Regions from separate parts of the Metabacillus sp. KJ11-3 genome, predicted to be linked through region 1. Evidence: riboswitches for the same ligand, from Rfam matches in the RefSeq annotation. Region 1 holds a riboswitch; each other region holds the start of a gene.
What was found. A riboswitch is a leader RNA that binds a small molecule or an ion and turns the genes downstream of it on or off. The one in region 1 is predicted to bind cyclic di-GMP.
Positions count from the first base shown of each region.

Region 2: linked by a shared signal. The riboswitch ahead of AC0L8O_RS27460 (hypothetical protein) and the one ahead of AC0L8O_RS23995 (amidase) in region 1 are both predicted to bind cyclic di-GMP.
Region 3: linked by a shared signal. The riboswitch ahead of AC0L8O_RS24705 (hypothetical protein) and the one ahead of AC0L8O_RS23995 (amidase) in region 1 are both predicted to bind cyclic di-GMP.
Region 4: linked by a shared signal. The riboswitch ahead of AC0L8O_RS25070 (hypothetical protein) and the one ahead of AC0L8O_RS23995 (amidase) in region 1 are both predicted to bind cyclic di-GMP.

Region 1 is NZ_CM147865.1:4,828,389-4,832,849, forward strand. It holds gene mreB (rod shape-determining protein) at 1-390, shown strand, start outside; gene AC0L8O_RS23995 (amidase) at 703-1,581, opposite strand; cyclic di-GMP riboswitch class I at 1,623-1,711, opposite strand; gene AC0L8O_RS24000 (flagellar hook-basal body protein) at 1,895-2,731, shown strand; gene AC0L8O_RS24005 (flagellar hook-basal body protein) at 2,748-3,578, shown strand; gene AC0L8O_RS24010 (DNA-directed RNA polymerase subunit beta) at 3,591-3,872, shown strand; gene fabZ (3-hydroxyacyl-ACP dehydratase FabZ) at 3,969-4,406, shown strand.
Region 2 is NZ_JBVVRS010000004.1:117,911-122,371, forward strand. It holds gene sda (sporulation histidine kinase inhibitor Sda) at 1-55, shown strand, start outside; gene AC0L8O_RS27445 (ATP-dependent DNA ligase) at 728-1,537, opposite strand; gene AC0L8O_RS27450 (hypothetical protein) at 2,034-2,204, shown strand; gene AC0L8O_RS27455 (hypothetical protein) at 2,195-2,269, shown strand; cyclic di-GMP riboswitch class II at 2,281-2,364, shown strand; gene AC0L8O_RS27460 (hypothetical protein) at 2,526-2,879, shown strand; gene AC0L8O_RS27465 (DUF6018 family natural product bioysynthesis protein) at 3,128-3,475, shown strand; gene radC (RadC family protein) at 3,570-4,214, shown strand; gene AC0L8O_RS27475 (hypothetical protein) at 4,452-4,461, shown strand, end outside.
Region 3 is NZ_CM147865.1:5,001,708-5,006,168, reverse strand. It holds gene AC0L8O_RS24710 (N-acetylmuramoyl-L-alanine amidase) at 1-1,546, opposite strand, end outside; cyclic di-GMP riboswitch class I at 1,748-1,836, shown strand; gene AC0L8O_RS24705 (hypothetical protein) at 1,958-3,460, shown strand; gene AC0L8O_RS24700 (hypothetical protein) at 3,616-4,461, shown strand, end outside.
Region 4 is NZ_CM147865.1:5,084,844-5,089,304, forward strand. It holds gene fliD (flagellar filament capping protein FliD) at 1-1,101, shown strand, start outside; gene flaG (flagellar protein FlaG) at 1,215-1,571, shown strand; gene fliS (flagellar export chaperone FliS) at 1,596-1,994, shown strand; gene fliT (flagellar protein FliT) at 1,994-2,344, shown strand; cyclic di-GMP riboswitch class I at 2,468-2,557, shown strand; gene AC0L8O_RS25065 (hypothetical protein) at 2,697-2,819, opposite strand; gene AC0L8O_RS25070 (hypothetical protein) at 2,852-3,388, shown strand; gene AC0L8O_RS25075 (OmpL47-type beta-barrel domain-containing protein) at 3,511-4,461, shown strand, end outside.

The DNA.
Region 1 (4,461 bases):
GACATTAAAGTCAATGTAGCAACGGTATTCCCAGGCGCACGTAATGAAGAAATTAGTATTCGTGGTCGTGACATGGTAACAGGATTACCTCGCACAATTACAGTCAACTCAACAGAAGTTGAATTAGCACTTCGAGAACCAATTGCTGCCATTGTACAAGCTGCTAAAAGTGTCCTAGAAAGAACTCCTCCAGAACTTTCAGCAGACATCATTGACCGCGGCGTCATCCTAACAGGGGGCGGAGCACTGCTAAACGGCTTAGACCAGCTTTTAGCCGAAGAACTAAAAGTACCAGTACTAGTAGCCGAAGCACCAATGGACTGTGTCGCAATCGGAACAGGAATCATGCTGGACAACATGGACAAACTACCACGCAAAAAATTTGGTTAATACTTGGTAAGAACCTGCCTGGGGCAGGTTCTTTTTTTGGTGGTCCGGGGGTTGGTCTGGGTGGTCCGGGTTGGTCCGGGTTGGTCCGGGGGGACAGGTTCCTTGTCCCAAGTTTTGCAGGGGGATATATGGTGAGGGTACACGTGGTTAGCGTCGTATTATGGCGAAATTTGTCTAATAGTAAATAAAATTGAATAATCGAAAATAAACTTGTGAAAAACATAAATAAATAGTCAAAAAACATAAATATAATCCCGAAATCGAAAATATAGTGGGTCAAGGGACCTGTCCCCCCGACCCACTCACTCTTCTTTACTCCAACTCCATCCAACTTCCCACATGATGTATGGCAATTCCTTTAAAACTTGAATACTCCTTATAGGCTTCATAAACAAGCGCAAGTTCTTGGTCCATCACGGTTTGACCTTCCTCATAAAATGTCAGAAACCCATCACTGCTACCTAAGTTCATCGTTTCAACTGCAATCGTAACATTTTTATTAAGTGATGCTGCGAGATTCATCTCATATTTAGTTAATTCAATGATGCCGTTAGGACCAACAGCTTTATCCCGATATGCCATAATTGTGACTTCACTTGTATTGTTGATCACCCATTCAGCGAGGTTGCCTTTACCGTATTTGTTTTTCACATTCATTTCATCAAACCAAAATGGAATATCAGCAGCAAATGGAATTCCGAGTGATTCTGCTGTATCTGCAGCAGCCAGAATGACACCTTGGTATTTAAGCACAGCTCCATTGTAATTTGTTGTCCACTGTGAAGTGAGATAGGGCTCAACGTCAAGGTGTATGCCGGAAAACTTTTCATCCTCAGCTGCACCCGCTTGATATGCCGTCACCCAGTTCAAAAAATGAAGAAAAGGTTTTGAAGAAGGCCCCCAATCGGGTGCACCGTCCAGCGCATAAATCTTTATTCCACGGGCTGTAGCTTCTTTAATAAATAGCTTATATTGGTCAATTTTAATCGATCGGTTAATTTGTACATACACACGGGCAACTTGTTTTTCCTCTAAAAATTGTAAAGTTGCAGTACGATTTGTCACAATTTGATTCGTATCCCAGAGCCAAGTCGAGTACTCTGTATTCGCACTGGCATTTGCCTTGTTGTTCACACCAGCAACTCCTGCCAAAAGCAAAATAAACACAAACATCAAAATAAGCTTTTTCATCTCATTCTTCTCCTTTTTTAAGCCCATGGCTCAAAAAGGAGCCTGGCAACTTGGCGACCGTGCAATGTAAACATTGGATAGGCCCATAGCTTTGCGTCCTTGCCTTTCGACAAGTTTGCCCTTATCAGATTTTCTTTATTATATAGACAAGCATGTTAAAAGGAAATAAAAATATTTTTTTCCTAAAAACTAACAAAGGAAATATGAAAAAATGTGATGAGAAAACAGTCGTTCTCCTTTATAATGGAAAATAGGGAATTCTGTCGAAAAGAATTCAATTGATCGGAAAAACACATTTAAGGTGGGGGAACTCTTGTTAAGAGGTTTATATACAGCAACTGCCGGCATGTTAACACAGCAGCGCCGAACTGAAATGTTATCAAATAATATGGCAAATGCCAATACAGCAGGATATAAAGCAGATCAATCAACAATCCGCGCATTTCCGGAAATGCTACTGCAACGAATGGAAAATAAAACACTTCCAACTGGTAATGGAATGAATGTACCAGGTATGCAAACAATCGGCTCTCTTAACTCGGGAGTTTATTTACAAGAAATAAAAAGCAGAGATATTCAAGGCGAGCTAAAAGAAACAGGGTTGGTAACAGATGTTGCGTTAATAGAAGAAAATGTTCCGCTAAATCCTGAAACCAATGTAAAAGGTTCATTATTCTTTGCTGTTCAAAATCAAGCTGGTGAAGAACGTTACACTCGTAACGGACACTTTACTCTTGATGAGAATGGTCTTTTACTTTCTGATGGAAACCCGGTTTTATCAAGAGATGGACAACCAATCTCCATTCAATCCGGAGAATTCAGCGTAACAGAAGCTGGTGACGTACTAGTAAACGGACAAACTGTCGCTCAAATCGACGTACGCTTCGCAGCAGACGTACGTAATCTTGTCAAAGAAGGAAACGGCATTTACCGTACATCAGACGGACAAGCCCTTCCAACAGCAATTGGTAATGGTGACATTCAATACAATTTAAAACAAAAATATTTAGAAAACTCAACCGTTGATATCGGACGAACATATACAGATATGATGACAGCTTATCGCTCATTTGAAGCAAATCAAAAAGTGTTGCAAGCATATGATAAAAGTATGGAAAAGGCTGCAAATGAAATTGGCCGTTTATCATAACAGGGGGAAATAACAGATGTTACGCTCAATGATTACATCAACTAATACAATGGGCCAGCTCCAAAAGCAGCTTGATCAAATTGGCCACAACTTAGCAAATGTGGATACACAAAGCTATAAAAGAACGGAAACATCCTTTTCAGAATTAGTCCGTCAGCAATTTAACAATCAAGGAAATGCGCTTGAAGAAAGAGAAGAAGAACGTTTTAGCACAGAGCTTGGGATTAGACAGGGAACAGGTGCAAGGCTGAACAAAAGCGTTGTGTTCACACAAGGCAGCATCAAACAAACAGGCAGATCACTTGATATTGCCTTTACCTCACCAGATCAGTTTTTACAAATTGATGTAAATGGGCAAATTAATTATACACGAGATGGTGCTCTCTATTTATCACCAGCAACCGACGGCAGCAATCAGCTCTTACTATCAACAGCATCGGGTAATCTTGTTTTGGATGAAAATCAAAATCCAATCAGGCTAAATGATTCTTTTAAAGAGCTTGTGATTTCAAAAGATGGTACGATCACAGCAGTACCGAGAAATGAAAATGAACAACCACAGGAATTTCAGTTGGGTGTTGTTCAAGTAGATCGTCCGCAAATGCTGAGTCAGTTAGGAAATAACCTCTACGGATTAAAAGATCTCGGTAACATGCAAATCGATGACGTATTAACCTACTTAGATGGTGCAGGTGTCTCTTTACAGCAAGGTGCACTGGAAATGTCCAATGTTGATTTAACAAAGGAAATGACCGATTTAATGATCTCACAGCGCTCATACCAAATGAACGCAAAGTCCATCACACTTGGCGACCAAATGCTGGGATTAATTAACGGCGTAAGATAGGAGTTTAGTCTATTGGTAGCAAAAGAAACAACAAAAGCGGTCAGTCGAGAAGAAATCAAAAAAGCTAAGAAAAAACAAGAAGAAAAAAGCAGCAAAACAGAAGTACAAAAACTAAAATTAAGGATTCGCCTTATCCCCATTTGGCTGCGAGTCATCCTTGTGATCCTATTTATGGCCGTCAGTTTAATTGTTGGACTCATGGTCGGATACGGTGTAATCGGCAACGGAAATCCACAGGATGCCCTTAATAAATCGACCTGGCAGCATATCATTGACTTAGTTGAAAAAGAGTAATATTCCATATATACTGTGCTAAAGGAAGGTGAAAGCCTTCCTTTTGTCGTACATAATAAAGAAGCGTGAAAATAAGTTTAAAGGAGATTCCTACATATGTTAGATATTAATGAAATCAAAGACATTATCCCACACCGTTATCCATTTTTATTAGTAGATCGTATTTTAGAAGTAGAAGAAGGATTAAAAGCGATCGGCATCAAAAACGTTTCGGCCAACGAAGAATTTTTCAACGGACACTTCCCGGACTACCCGGTTATGCCAGGTGTACTAATCGTTGAGGCTTTAGCGCAAGTTGGAGCAGTTGCGATCTTGAAAAAAGAAGAAAACCGCGGAAGACTAGCGTTCTTCGCAGGCATCGATAACTGCCGTTTCAAAAGACAAGTAAAACCAGGTGACCAACTACGCCTTGAGGTTGAAATCATCCGCCTAAGAGGCTCACTCGGAAAAGGAAAAGCCGTCGCAACCGTTGACGGCGAAGTCGCATGTGAAGCGGAAATCATGTTTGCATTAGGTGAGAAAAAAGAAGCTTAAGATCTTTAAGAAAGTCCTTCATGGGTTTCCATGAAGGACTTTTTAGTATTTAAGG
Region 2 (4,461 bases), on a different replicon from region 1:
CAGAAATTTGAGAATTGATAAGCCAAGCCATAGACATCTAAAACGTTTAAAGTGATCTTAATTTGAAACAAAACTTGTTTTACTAACGTATCTTATTATTTGCTGTAATATGAGCTGAAACTAATTCGCTTTTCGCGTATATAACGAACGAAAGAAAAAAATGGTCTAAATAATTAGACCAAATAACCCATCGTTAGCTCACCTTAGAATATTTCTGAATATAGTATGTGAAATTATCCAAATAGAACCTGGTTAATTTCTTTTTAATTATAAGGATAATGTCTAATCAAAAAGGACTGCTATCAATTAGATAACAGTCAATAACAAATAAGAAAATAACAGCAACCCGATTGGCTTTCAGAGGTCTATAGTTATTACTTACAAATATTACTCGTTTTATTGCTTATTTCAGAACAGAAACAAACAACAATTCACTTCTCAAACCCAATTATAAATGGTTTAAAAAAGACCTTATTCAGGCCCAGTATTACTCTCGAAAAACTCTCTAATTTTATCTGGGGATATACCTGCATACAATATCAATTTTGCCCATTCTGGATCAAGTTTTTTTTCTTCAAATGTCTCACCCAATTAGATACCCTCCTGTATAAGTTATCTAATTCAATTATGGATAGATTTGTAAAAATATAAAAGTCTTATAGGTAAATATTCACATAGATTTTACAAAAAGGAGAAGGTTAATGGAGAAAGATATAAAAAAGTGGAGTTATAACCACTCCACAAATGAAGGTATACGTAATTTTCCTTGCTTAGTTAAATTTCTATATTTAACACGGCATTGAACAGGTTTAATAAATTTATAATTGTCATTCTCTGATTGAACCTTATTCGTAGAATACAGCTTTTTGCGATCGTTTGGTGGCATGAATTCCATTAAGCCGGCTGGTTTACCATCGAGAAATGATAACAAAACTCCGAATTCATCTTTGCGTAAACCAGTAATATAGACATCATCATATTGATAATTAATGACTTTGAGCCAGCTGTATGATCGTTTATTTATCTCATAAGGGCTGTCAGCTTTCTTTTGAACTATACCTTCAAGTTCGTTTTGCTTAATGAGATCAAAGTAAGCGATCGCATTACCAGATAACCACTGAACAACATTAATAAGAGGATGAGAGGGGACAACCTTTTGAAGCAATTCCTTACGTTTAAGGAGTGGTAAGTGGGTAACTTTCTCACTATTATATTGAATAACATCAAAAACACAATATTGAACTTCATAAGGAGCTTTCTTGGATCTAAAACGTTCCATTGTAGCTTCAAAATCAGGTTTACCTAGTTCATTAGATACAACAATTTCTCCATCTAAGACAGTTCCGTTTGGTAGATCTAAGTTAGTTATCTCAGGATATATTGTAGTAACTTCATTGTTATGCCGTGTATATAAGCGTACTTTATCATCAAACTTTGTCCAAATGAGCCTTATTCCATCAACTTTAAGCTCAGTAATATATGAATCATCATCAAATGGATGATCTGATCTGTGCAATAACATTGGTGATATAAACATTTTAAAAAACACCTCATGTTAATTCTAGCACTTTATCAAATGTAAATTCACTGGAAATTGGAGTTAATATCTAAGGAAATTTTGTATTATTGATCTTAAGTTGCGCTAGTCGGACAATTGATGAATTTTTCAAAATCATTACACTGAATTGGTAAAGAATTGAAAATTACACAGTGATATTATACTGTACCATTCTGTAAGGTATGTAAAATTACAATAACTTATAACGGTCAGTATTAGCTTACTTTGCTAGTCTGATCTTTTTATTTTTGTTAGGATAAATTAAATATACATGTTAAATTACTTTATTTTAATAAACCAAACTGTTAATAAATATATCAAATTGCAGGATAAGTAAATCAAACAAAAACAACTGGCATAAAATTACTTTTAGTGGTATATTATGCCTAGTATAATTGTTAAAACTCTCTTTTTTGCCATTTTTTAGTGATGTGTACTTTATCATATATAGAATTTTAAGAGGGAAAATTGTATAATGGACAATATCAAAAGTAAAAAAACAGAACTTATAGAAAAGTTCGGGTTAAATGTAAGACGTTATCGAATGATCAGAAATATATCTCAAGTAGAATTGGGGGAATTAACTGAAGTCTACATCGAACATATATTAGTAGCGTTGAAAGAGGTAAGCAAAACATCTCTCTAGAGAACATTTATCTAATTTCAATTGCACTTAATGTAAAAATTAGTACGTTATTAGACTTTGATTAATATTAAAATTTATAATATAGGAAAGCTATGAAGGATTATTTATATATGGGCACTTTAATAATCTTGAGCTATTAGTGCAACCGTCCTTTTTATAATAATAGGGCTTTTTTTATTGAAAAAAACATTCTAGAATTCTACAATCTTCTCAAGATATGCATATTATGATTGGATTAATTAAATATAACTAATATTTGAACAAATCTGTTGCATATGTTTTATTTATAAATGAATTCTATTATTTAGGGGAGTTGTCTATATGTTCCGAGATAGTTTATTAAATCAAAATGATTTTCTAGAAATTTCACATAATCCTACTACTTATTATTTAGAAAAAATCACTTTTCCTTTAGATGAACTAAAGTACATTGAGTTGCTCTCACTAACTAAAAAAGTAACCATCGTAGACAATGCTATTTTAAAGACTGAAGAAGAAATATGCTTAACAGATTCTAGAGAAGTTAATTTTGGTACATATTCAATCCTTTTCCATCAATTAAAAGAAAAGGGTACACTTCGTGAAGTTTACGAGCTAACCTTGGAGCAATTTACTACTATTCAACATAATTACAAAGATAACTTATTTGAAATTGATAAAGATTTGTTATCTTAGTATTAGGGAAATTTAAAGAACTTATTTTATTCACTAAAATATTTAATTATGTTAAGATGAATTTATAGTTTTTTACTTTTTCTTTTTTTGCAACCATTCTATGGTTAGCGGGCTTATCTTATGAAATGTAAATTTACGCGTCCTTTGGGATGAATCTAAACACACATTACGTGTGTCTATGAGTCTTCCTGAAGGGCGCTTTTTTGCGTTTCATAAAATTTTTTATCTTCAGAAAGGATGTTTTCTTAATGGGTGAGACATTAGCAAGTTTGTTTAACAAAAGTGATGTAATTGAGGATTGCAGAAGGCTTGGAGAAAGAAATTTATCTTTAGTAAATCCGTACCGCTTATCAGTGGAACTCAATTTTAAGGATGGATCAAAAAGATATTTTCGTTGTAAGAATGGAAATCGATCTTATGCATTAAGTGAGGTATTAACTCTTATTAAGTCTATTGAAACTAAAACAGGTGAAAAAGTCTATTGGAGATTTAAAGGTGAGGATATTTACTATATCGGTAGTGATTATTCAATTTATATTTCTAAGGTATCTAGGCTTAAAACGATGTTTCTTGAATTCTTTGGATTAGTTGAATAATAAACATATCTCTTATTGGGTGGTAAGGCAAAGCATTTTAGTGCTTTGTTTTTTTTATTAAACAAAAACTTCAGAAAAAAGGGTGGAATTTTAAATGAAAAAACATTATGCAATTGCTAAAGAGGAAATGTCTTTTTACGGTAATGATTGTACTAGTTTACAGAACATCTTAGCTGTTCTTATTGGACCTAAAGCTGAGCCAACTCTAACAGGTAAACTTGCAGCATTAGGTACTAAACATTTATCAACTATGAGTATTGAAGAATTAAAGAAATTCCCTGGTATAGGAGAAACAAGTGCTTCTCGCATTGTATCAGCGTTTGGTCTTGTAACTTTGGCTAAAAAACATTGTACCAAGGAATTCTACATAATTCGGAGTCCAAAAGATGCTGCAGATTTGTTTTCTGATCTTCAAAATTTAGATCAAGAGCATTTTGATGTAGCTTATTTAAATACTAAGAATCAAGTAATATATAGAAAAAATATTTTTAAAGGTAGTTTGAATTCAGCTATAGTTCATCCACGAGAAGTCATGCGTGAAGCAGTTAGGGTGAGTGCTGCAAGTATTGTGGTTTCTCATAACCATCCGTCTAATGATCCGACCGCGTCGAGAGAAGATATAGAAGTTACTAGAAGATTATCAGAGGCAGGAAAAATAGTGGGAGTTGAGCTGTTAGATCATGTGATAATAGGAGGTCCTGGAAGATATGTGAGCTTAAAAGAAAAAGGCTACATATGAGATTAGATTATATGTGTTATATGCAGAATAAGTTCGTCATCATGATATTGGTTCAAAAACTATTATTTTTAAATAAAGGACAAACGTGAAGTATCCATTAAGAAATAATCACGAAAAATGGGTTTTGTATGAAGTTTATAGACATATTTTTATAGTTCCACTTTATTTTAGAAAATCAATTAAGATATTGAGATTGAGTACTTAAGTACATACTCTTTATGGAGAGGTTAAATTTCATTGGTAAACA
Region 3 (4,461 bases), 170 kb from region 1:
CTCCAAGTAATATAGCTTCTGCTGCATTATCTCGGAATTGGCTTGTCTTTAACTTTGCCGCTTCAGCTTCATTCGAGATAAAACCAAGCTCAGCTAGTACGCTCGGCATCGTCGTATATTTAATAACGTAGAATCCAGCATCTTTCACTCCACGGTTTTTCGTTCCAAGCTTTTCAATTAGTCTCTTTTGGATTTTCTCAGCTAACCTTTCACTATTGGCACTTTGGTACTTATCATTCCAATACGTTTCTGTACCACTGGCTGATCCGCTAGTTGCTGCATTAACATGCAAGCTTATGAATATATCCGCCTTAGCATTATTTGCTAGTGTTGCTCGTTCTTGCAGTTCCAAAAATGTATCATTATTTCTTGTCATGATAACCTTCGCACCTTCGGCTTCAAGCAATGTTTGAACCTTTAATCCAACATCAAGTACAATATCCTTTTCTTTCAGACCAAAACCTATCGCACCTGAATCTTTACCACCGTGACCGGGGTCAATTGCAATGACTTTCCCTGCTAATAAAGAACTACCACCTTGTTCTGTCGATCCTAGAATCAAATAATTTTTGTGAACATAACAATCTTTATTATTGATCTTAGTTTTTGCCCAATCTCCCACAATTTCATAAACCGTTATAACGTCACCATTATTCAGTTTACCTACAATATCTGAATTCACCGTCGGTTCTGAACGAACATTTAAAGAACTGGCTGTTACAACAGCTTGAATCGGAGAAGTACTAGTGCCTCCCGAGCCTTTTGCTGTATCATAATTTTTTTTGTAGGTTGTTTCCATTTTAACCAACGTTTGATTAATTGAACTCGGTAAACTAGCATAACCACCAGTTTGTTTAATCTCAATGGCACGTTTTTTCAGTCTGCTTAAAACACCAAAATTCGTATTTGCTTCTGTCAACTGTTTTTTTTGAATTTGTGAATTAATTGTATTTAGTAATCGATAATGTGAAACCTCATAAATGACACGTTCTTTTGCGATCTTGGAAGGAGTTATGTAGTAATCCAATAATACTCTGCGAGTAGCAGGACCATAAACCTTACCAATTGTCTCTTCTACTTTTCTGATCTTAGTTGAATACCTGTCATACAAGCTATCGACCTGACTAATGCTGCCTTTCTTAATTGCTGCCTCAAACTCTGTTAAATACTGGCGGAGAATAGCACCATGTTTCGCGCTGTCAATAAAATACGCAGCACGAAGACGTAATTCCTTTGCCTTATTAAGTCTTTCTTGTAAGTTACTTTTTCTTGAATCACTCAAAGAGTTAATCGATTGTTGAGCCTTATCGATCGATGCTTTTGTTTGATTATATTGCTTTGAGAATGTTGAAGAAACACCAATACCCTTTGAAGACTTAATAAGGTAATACGGCTCAAGACTTTCCGCTTCTTTTACTGCCTCGTTTACTTGCTTCTCTACTTGTTGATAAGTTGCTGCTGCCGATACGTTTGATGGTGTAAAACAGCAAAGTGCAATGAACAAGATTGAAAGATATGTAGCGAGACTGATTAACTTATTCTTCATCAATAATGCTCCTAGTTTTTTATTTTAGTAAAATCTTCCTTAATACATTCTACTAAAAAACCAGCACTTTGTAATATGTATTTACAACAAAACACAAAGTCTTTTTACCTATTTTTCATCCATTTTCAAATTATTTTCCAAATATTATTTTATTTTTCCAGTAAAGTAGTATAATAGTCTCATGCAACTTCCAACAAAATACTATGCAAAAGGCAAACCTATTGAAAACTAGGGACGCAAAGCCGTGAGTCTAAGGTAGAAATATCTGCTACGATCGTCAGGTTACCATAGAAAGGATGCACTATGGCTAAATTCTGTCATAGTGTTTTTTTATCTATAAAAGGGGGATCGATAAGGTCTTAACAAGATTAACTTTTTCTTTACATCATAGAATACAGGAGGTACTTATTTTTGAAAATCAAATTATTAAAAAGTTTAGCACTTCTATCTATTTTATTTTTTATTAGCTTTATACAATTTGGTATGCAAGCTGAAGCGGCAGAGGCTAATCTGCCTTTTAATGTAGAAACAACCGGAACGTTAACCGAACAAACCAAGAAAAACACGTATACAATGAATGTCAAAGAAGCTGGGCGAATTTCTTTTGACATGATTTCTTATGTTGATTCAAGAGCATATATTAGATTATATGATTCACAAAACAACGAAATATTTGACCATTATATTGACGGGAGCTCTTCTACTCCTGGGAAGTATTCCCATTGGGAAGATGTAGAACCTGGCTTATACTACGTAGAAGTCTATAATGCTAGTTCATATACAAAGCACGTAGGATCATACAAAATCAAGACAGGCTTTAAATCGGCAGGAATGAATGAGATTGAACCAAACAACGGAACAGTCGAAGCACAAACCCTAGCTTTTAACCAGTCTATTAATGGATTCTTATCATGGAATAATAAAGTTGATTTCTACAAGATTACTGTCCCTAATTCTGGTCAAGTTACCTTTGATCTGTCTTCTTATGTGGATACTAGAGCATATATTTCACTTATTGATAACAATAATGAAGAAATATTTAACTATTACATGGATGGAAGCTCAATAAATCCAGCAAAATTTATCCATTCAGAAGACCTGAATAAAGGCACATATTTTGTAAAGATATACAATGCTAGTTCATATACTCGTCATACTGGAACTTATAAATTTAAAACAAGCTTCACTTCAGCTGGTAGTACCGAATCAGAACCAAATAATGGAATTATCGAAGCTGAATCAATCGCATATAATAAAACAAAAACAGGTTTTCTTACATGGAATGATAAAGTCGATGTGTATAAACTTAACGTAAGTGTACCTGGTAAAGTAGGAATTGATTTATCCACCTATGTCGATTCTAGAGTTTATATTGAATTACTAAATAATAATAATGTTTCACTTTTTGATAACTATGTTGATGGAAGCTCTATTACTCCAGGTAAGTATAAAAACTCGATTGAATTGGAAACAGGCATTTATTATTTAAGAGTGTATAATGCTAGTTCATACACTAAAAATACAGGTAAATACCAACTAACTGTCACACCGCCACCAAATAAACACATCGGACGAGTATTAATTCGCAGTAAAGAACAATATTTATACAGCCCGACTGGAGCTAAGTCCCGCAAGCTAAGACAAAATGAAGGACTTCGCATTTATAAAGTCCTAAATGACCGCTACGATGTTGGCGGAGGCTACTATGTGAAGAAAACAAAAGTAAATTTATTTTATACGGGTCATGTCTGGAGTAAAAGATATGATATGAAAGTTTATAAGCCTGATGGTTCATTCTTTAAATATTTTGATCCGAAAGAACCTGTTCGAGTTTATGGCTACAGCAATGGACGATATGATGTAGGTAATGGATATTTTGTTAAAGTAAATGATGATGTACAATTTGATCGTTAATAACCACAAAAAGCTCTGTAGAGTATTTTCTCTATAGAGTTTTTTCTTCGGTTAATGACAGACATCAATCCTATTCCATCTTCTACAAGTTGAATCTCTACTAAAACAATTGGTAGGATATAGTGATAATACTCTGAACGAAAGGAAGTACTTTGTTGAAACAGCTTAGAAATTTCATCACTGTAACAGCTTTAATCATTATTATTTCTTTAACTCAAAAAGCAAATGCTGAAATGCCAAGAGGGTATTCTGCTGCCGAACGGGAGGGACAAAAGTTACATCAAGAGCTTCAAACTTACAATAAGGTAATCACTAGCGGAGACCTTCATAAATTAAATAATCTTTATAATCAATTTACCACGCAGTTGAAAGCAACTGAGTTGAAAATAGGTCAAGTATCCGGATCTTCTAATCGAACTCACTTGAATAATAAATATGTTCGTCCTGCAAAGATTGCTGTAGAGAGAACAATTTATGAGGTATCTCAAGTACGTCTTCTGCACTCTATTGAACGTTCAATTAATCAAAAACAATTAGAGAAAGCAGAAAACGATACGGCCAAGTTAGGTAGATTAATAAAACGTGCTGAGGAAATTAAAAATATCGGTGGTTATCAAGGTTTACCTAAGACTGTAAACCAATATTTAAGAGAAAACGAAGCCCTTGTACAGGGAAAACTGCTTACCGAACGAATCGCTGAGTATAATGACAATATTTCAACATCAAATTTGAAACAACTTAACATTTTATATGATAACTTTACAAAACAAATTAAAATAACAGAACAAAAAATCGGACAAGTATCGGGTTCACGAAATCGGACCAACCTAAATAATACCTATATTAGACCAGCTAAAGTTGCTAAGGAAAGAACAATTTTTGAAGTTTCACAGCTTAGATTGCTCTCTTCAATTGAAACCGATATTCAAACAACAACCAAAACATTCACAAGTGATTTTGCTGCCCTCGATCGATTAGTAAATCGGGGCAAGGAAATTAAA
Region 4 (4,461 bases), 260 kb from region 1:
ATTTCCAAGATAAACGGTGCAGGTGCAGGTGTTAAAGCATCTTATTTTAAAGATGGAAATGCATTAATCCTAACAAGTGAAACAAAAGCATTAAATTCTCAAATTAAATTAGAGAATTTATCGGTTAATGGTCTAACAGACCCTACAAATAAGTTAGGGTTAATTGGAGGGGAAGTAAATAATATTACTAATACTTTTAGTACAAACAGTGGTGTTTCAGCAGCAAAAGGCTCTGATGTAGTGAACGCTATGGTTGTTATTAATGGACTGACAATTAATCCTACTGGAAATAGCTTTACATTTGATGGAGTAAAATTTGATCTGAAATCTAACATTACAAGCGATCAACCAGTAACCGTTGAAACAAAAAATGATACGGAAGCTGTTTTTAATAGTATTAAAACGTTTGTAAATAAATATAATGAACTAATTGCTGAGTTAAACTCAAAAGTGACAGAAAAACGTTACCGAGATTTTCCACCATTAACAGATGACCAAAAAAGTGAAATGAAGGATCGAGAAATAGAGTTATGGGAAGAAAAAGCAAAAAGTGGGTTAATAACTGGAGATCGTTCCATTTCCAGTTTTTTAAACGAACTTAGAAGTAGTCTAATGACACCTGTTTCAAATGGTGATGAAGGATTTAAGTATTTATCTGACATAGGGATTACAACAAGCAAGAACTATCGAGACAATGGAAAGCTAGAATTAAATGAAACAAAATTGAAAGCCGTCCTTGAAAGTAATCTTGATAGTGTAAAAAAGCTGTTTAGTTCTACTAGTAGTATTACAGAAGGAAATACTTTAACAAATAGAACAAAACATGATGAAAGTGGTATTGGAAGAAGACTATATGAGAGATTAGGACAAGGAATTTCAGACTTAAGTAAAAAAGCTGGTTATTTAAATTCAACTGTGGATGTAAATAGTGTTTTGGCAAAAGAGTTAAAAAGTATTGAAAGTGGGATCTCAAAAGAACAAGATAGAATTCAACAATTAGAAGATCGTTACTGGAAACAATTCCAAGCAATGGAATCAGCTATGCAGAAAGCAAATTCGCAAAGTGGTTGGCTCATGCAGCAATTCAGTGGTGGTATGTAATGAGGTGAAGGATTTAATTCCTTCACTTTTTTATTTGAAACTTCTCTTTAAACTTACTAGAACATGCCGATATAAATAATAGAAAGGTTTGTAAATGAAAGGGAGAGATGGATTTGTCAGTCGAGGGTATGTCGTTTCATTCTTTTATTAGTAACAAAATTGATGCAGTAACTGAAAATAAAAATGTTTCAATTGACCAACCTGAAAATAATGGTCCAACACAAGCAGAACCAAATATAAAAGTTACAAAAGAAAAGCTTGAAGAAGTGGTAAAAGGCATGAATGATTTTTTATCTCCTACAACAACTTCATTAAGATTTGAATTACATGACGAGCTAAATAAATATTATGTAAAGGTAATTGATGAAACTACGAAGGAAGTTATCCGTGAAATTCCATCGAAAAAACTACTAGATATATACGCATCGATGACAGAATTTTTAGGATTAGCTGTCGATAAAAAGGTTTAGAGTAGATAAAGGAGTGTAATGAAAATGGCTATGAGTAATCCATATCAGTCATATCAATCAAACGCAGTGACAACAGCGGCACCGGGTGAATTAACATTAATGCTTTATAATGGGTGTATAAAATTTATTAAACTTGCGAAGAAAGCAATAGAAGATAAAGATATTAGCGAAAAAAATACGAATATAATAAAAGCCCAAAACATTATTCAAGAGCTTATGGTAACCATAAATATGGATTATGAAGTCTCAAAAAATATGCTTACAATGTATGACTACATGAAGAATCGTCTTGTAGAAGCAAATATTAGTAACGACCTTGAAATTCTAGAAGAGGTACAAGGGTATGTGACAGAGTTTCGTGATACATGGAAGCAAGTCATTCAAGCGAACCGTCAGAAGCAACATCAAGGTGGACAAGCATAGTGGATGCGGTGCAAAAGCTATATGAAGTCAGTGTAGAACTCCTTTCACTTTTAGAAAAAGGAACAACAAGTGAGGAGCGAGATGAGTTTATTCATCAAATAGAAGCGAATTTAGAAGATCGTGAGAAATTAATAAAAGCGACTCAACCACCCTATACAACAGAACAAAAAACAATAGGGATGAAACTGATTGAGGTAAACAAGGAAATTAACCAGCAATTAATGAGTTTTAAAAACGAAATTCAGTCTGACTTACGTAAACTAAAGAACAATAAGGTAAGCCAAGAAAAATATCATGATCCTTACCAAAAAGATACGATAAGCGGCTTATTTTATGATAAGCGTAAATAACTTTATTAATAGAAAATGAGTCAATAATACCACGGTAAGAATAGAAAAACCTAGAATAGTAATTAATTACTATTTATTATTTAGGATAAAAGTATTATTATGTTGATATGCTATTAAACTACCAAGTGAAAAAGGCAAACCATTGGAAACGGTGGGACGCAAAGCCAAGGGCCTGCTTATGTAATTCTTCATGAATGGCAGCCGGCTGCCACAAGGGATCATAGTCTATCAAATCTATGAACCTTGTAAAAGGTTTATTTTTTTATGCCTTTTTCACACAAAGAAAGGGAAAAGAAAAAATGAAGCATTTATCTCGTTTGAAACCATTACTTCTTGTATTGGTGCTACTCAGTTACCAAGTGATTGCTCCTATTGGTAGCGTTTTTGCATCATCAGATAGTAAGTTACCTCCAACCAATCTTACTGCAGTAAAGGTAACGCCAGATGATGTGAAGCTAACTTGGAACTTTCTCACTTGTTCATCCAATTATGCAAGCACCGGCAAATGTGAAGCAAAGCGTTAATAATGGAAATGATATTGTGCTGAGATGGGATGCTTCAACATATGCCACTGCTTATAATGTATATCAAATTATTGATGGAGAGCGTATTTTGCAGAAAACAGTAACTGGAACTTCTGTCACATTTAGCAATATGCCTGAAGGAAATTACGAATACGTGGTTCATTCATACAGTAATCGCTTTGAGGAGTCACCAAAAGGAAGTTCTATTGACTTTACCTTAACATGGCCTGTTGTTGAAGCACCGGTTATTTCAGGGAAAGTAGAAAATATAAACAATATTACGTTATCTTGGCCTGCAACTGCTTGGACAAGTGAATATCGTGTTTATCAAATCACAAAAGATGAGAGAAAATTAATTTATAAAGGTACTGCACGAAGCTATAAAGTTAATAATCTTTCAGAAGATACACATTCTTTTGAGGTAACAGCTTATAATACACGTTTTGGTGAATCAAAAACATCAAATCGCATTACAGAAACAATTGTTTATCCAATTATGGAATTCCAAAAGCAAGCTTAACGATGATAAATGAAACAACAGCAAGAATTAATTGGAATTTTATTACCTATGCAAATGGCTATAACATCTATGAAGTGATAGATGGGTAATTAGTATTAGTTTCAGAAAAAGTAAATAATTTAATGTATACGGTCATGGACTTATCCTATGCGAATCATGAGTATGTCGTAACGTCCTACAGTAACTCATTTGGAGAGTCTGAACCATCTAATGTTGTTCTCGCAAAGCTAATCAAAGATGAAGAGGCACCTGTGACAACAAGCGACGCACCAACAGCTTGGGTAAATCAAGACCAGGTCATTACTCTATCTGCTACAGATAATGAAACAGGAGTAGCAAAAACATATTATTCAGTTAATGGCAATGATTTTAGAGAAGGCACTTTTTTTGAAGTAAAAGGAGAAGGTGTTCATAGAGTATCCTTCTATTCCGTTGATAAAGTCGGTAACAAAGAAGAAGCACAAACAATCGAAGTGAAAATCGATAAAACAGCACCAGCTACGACTTCTGACGCACAAGACATCTGGAGCAAGGAAGATGTGACAGTGAACTTGACAGCAGCAGATGAACAAAGTGGTGTGACAAAAACCTACTATTCTATTAACGGATCTGAATATATGGGAGGAACATCTTTTGTTGTAGAAACAGAAGGTCTACATCTTGTATCATTCTATTCTCTAGATAACGCTGGAAACAAAGAGGAACCACAAACAATCAGTGTTAAGGTAGATCAAACAGCACCGGAGACAACTTCTGATGCACCTGAGACTTGGAGCATAGACGATGTGACAGTATACCTTGAAGCATCAGATCGTTTAAGTGGCGTAACAACTACATTCTATTCAATTAATGGATCTGAATATAAAGAAGGAACATCTTTTACATTAACAGACGAAGGCATTCATGAAGTGTCATTCTTTTCGATCGACAATGCAAATAATATAGAAGGTGTAAAAACGCTTGAAGTGAAAATCGATCAAACAGCACCTGAAGTAAGTATGGATGTAAATGAAGAATATGCATTAGATTCTGCATTGCCATTGCTTTATACAGCAAAAGATACGGTTTCTGAA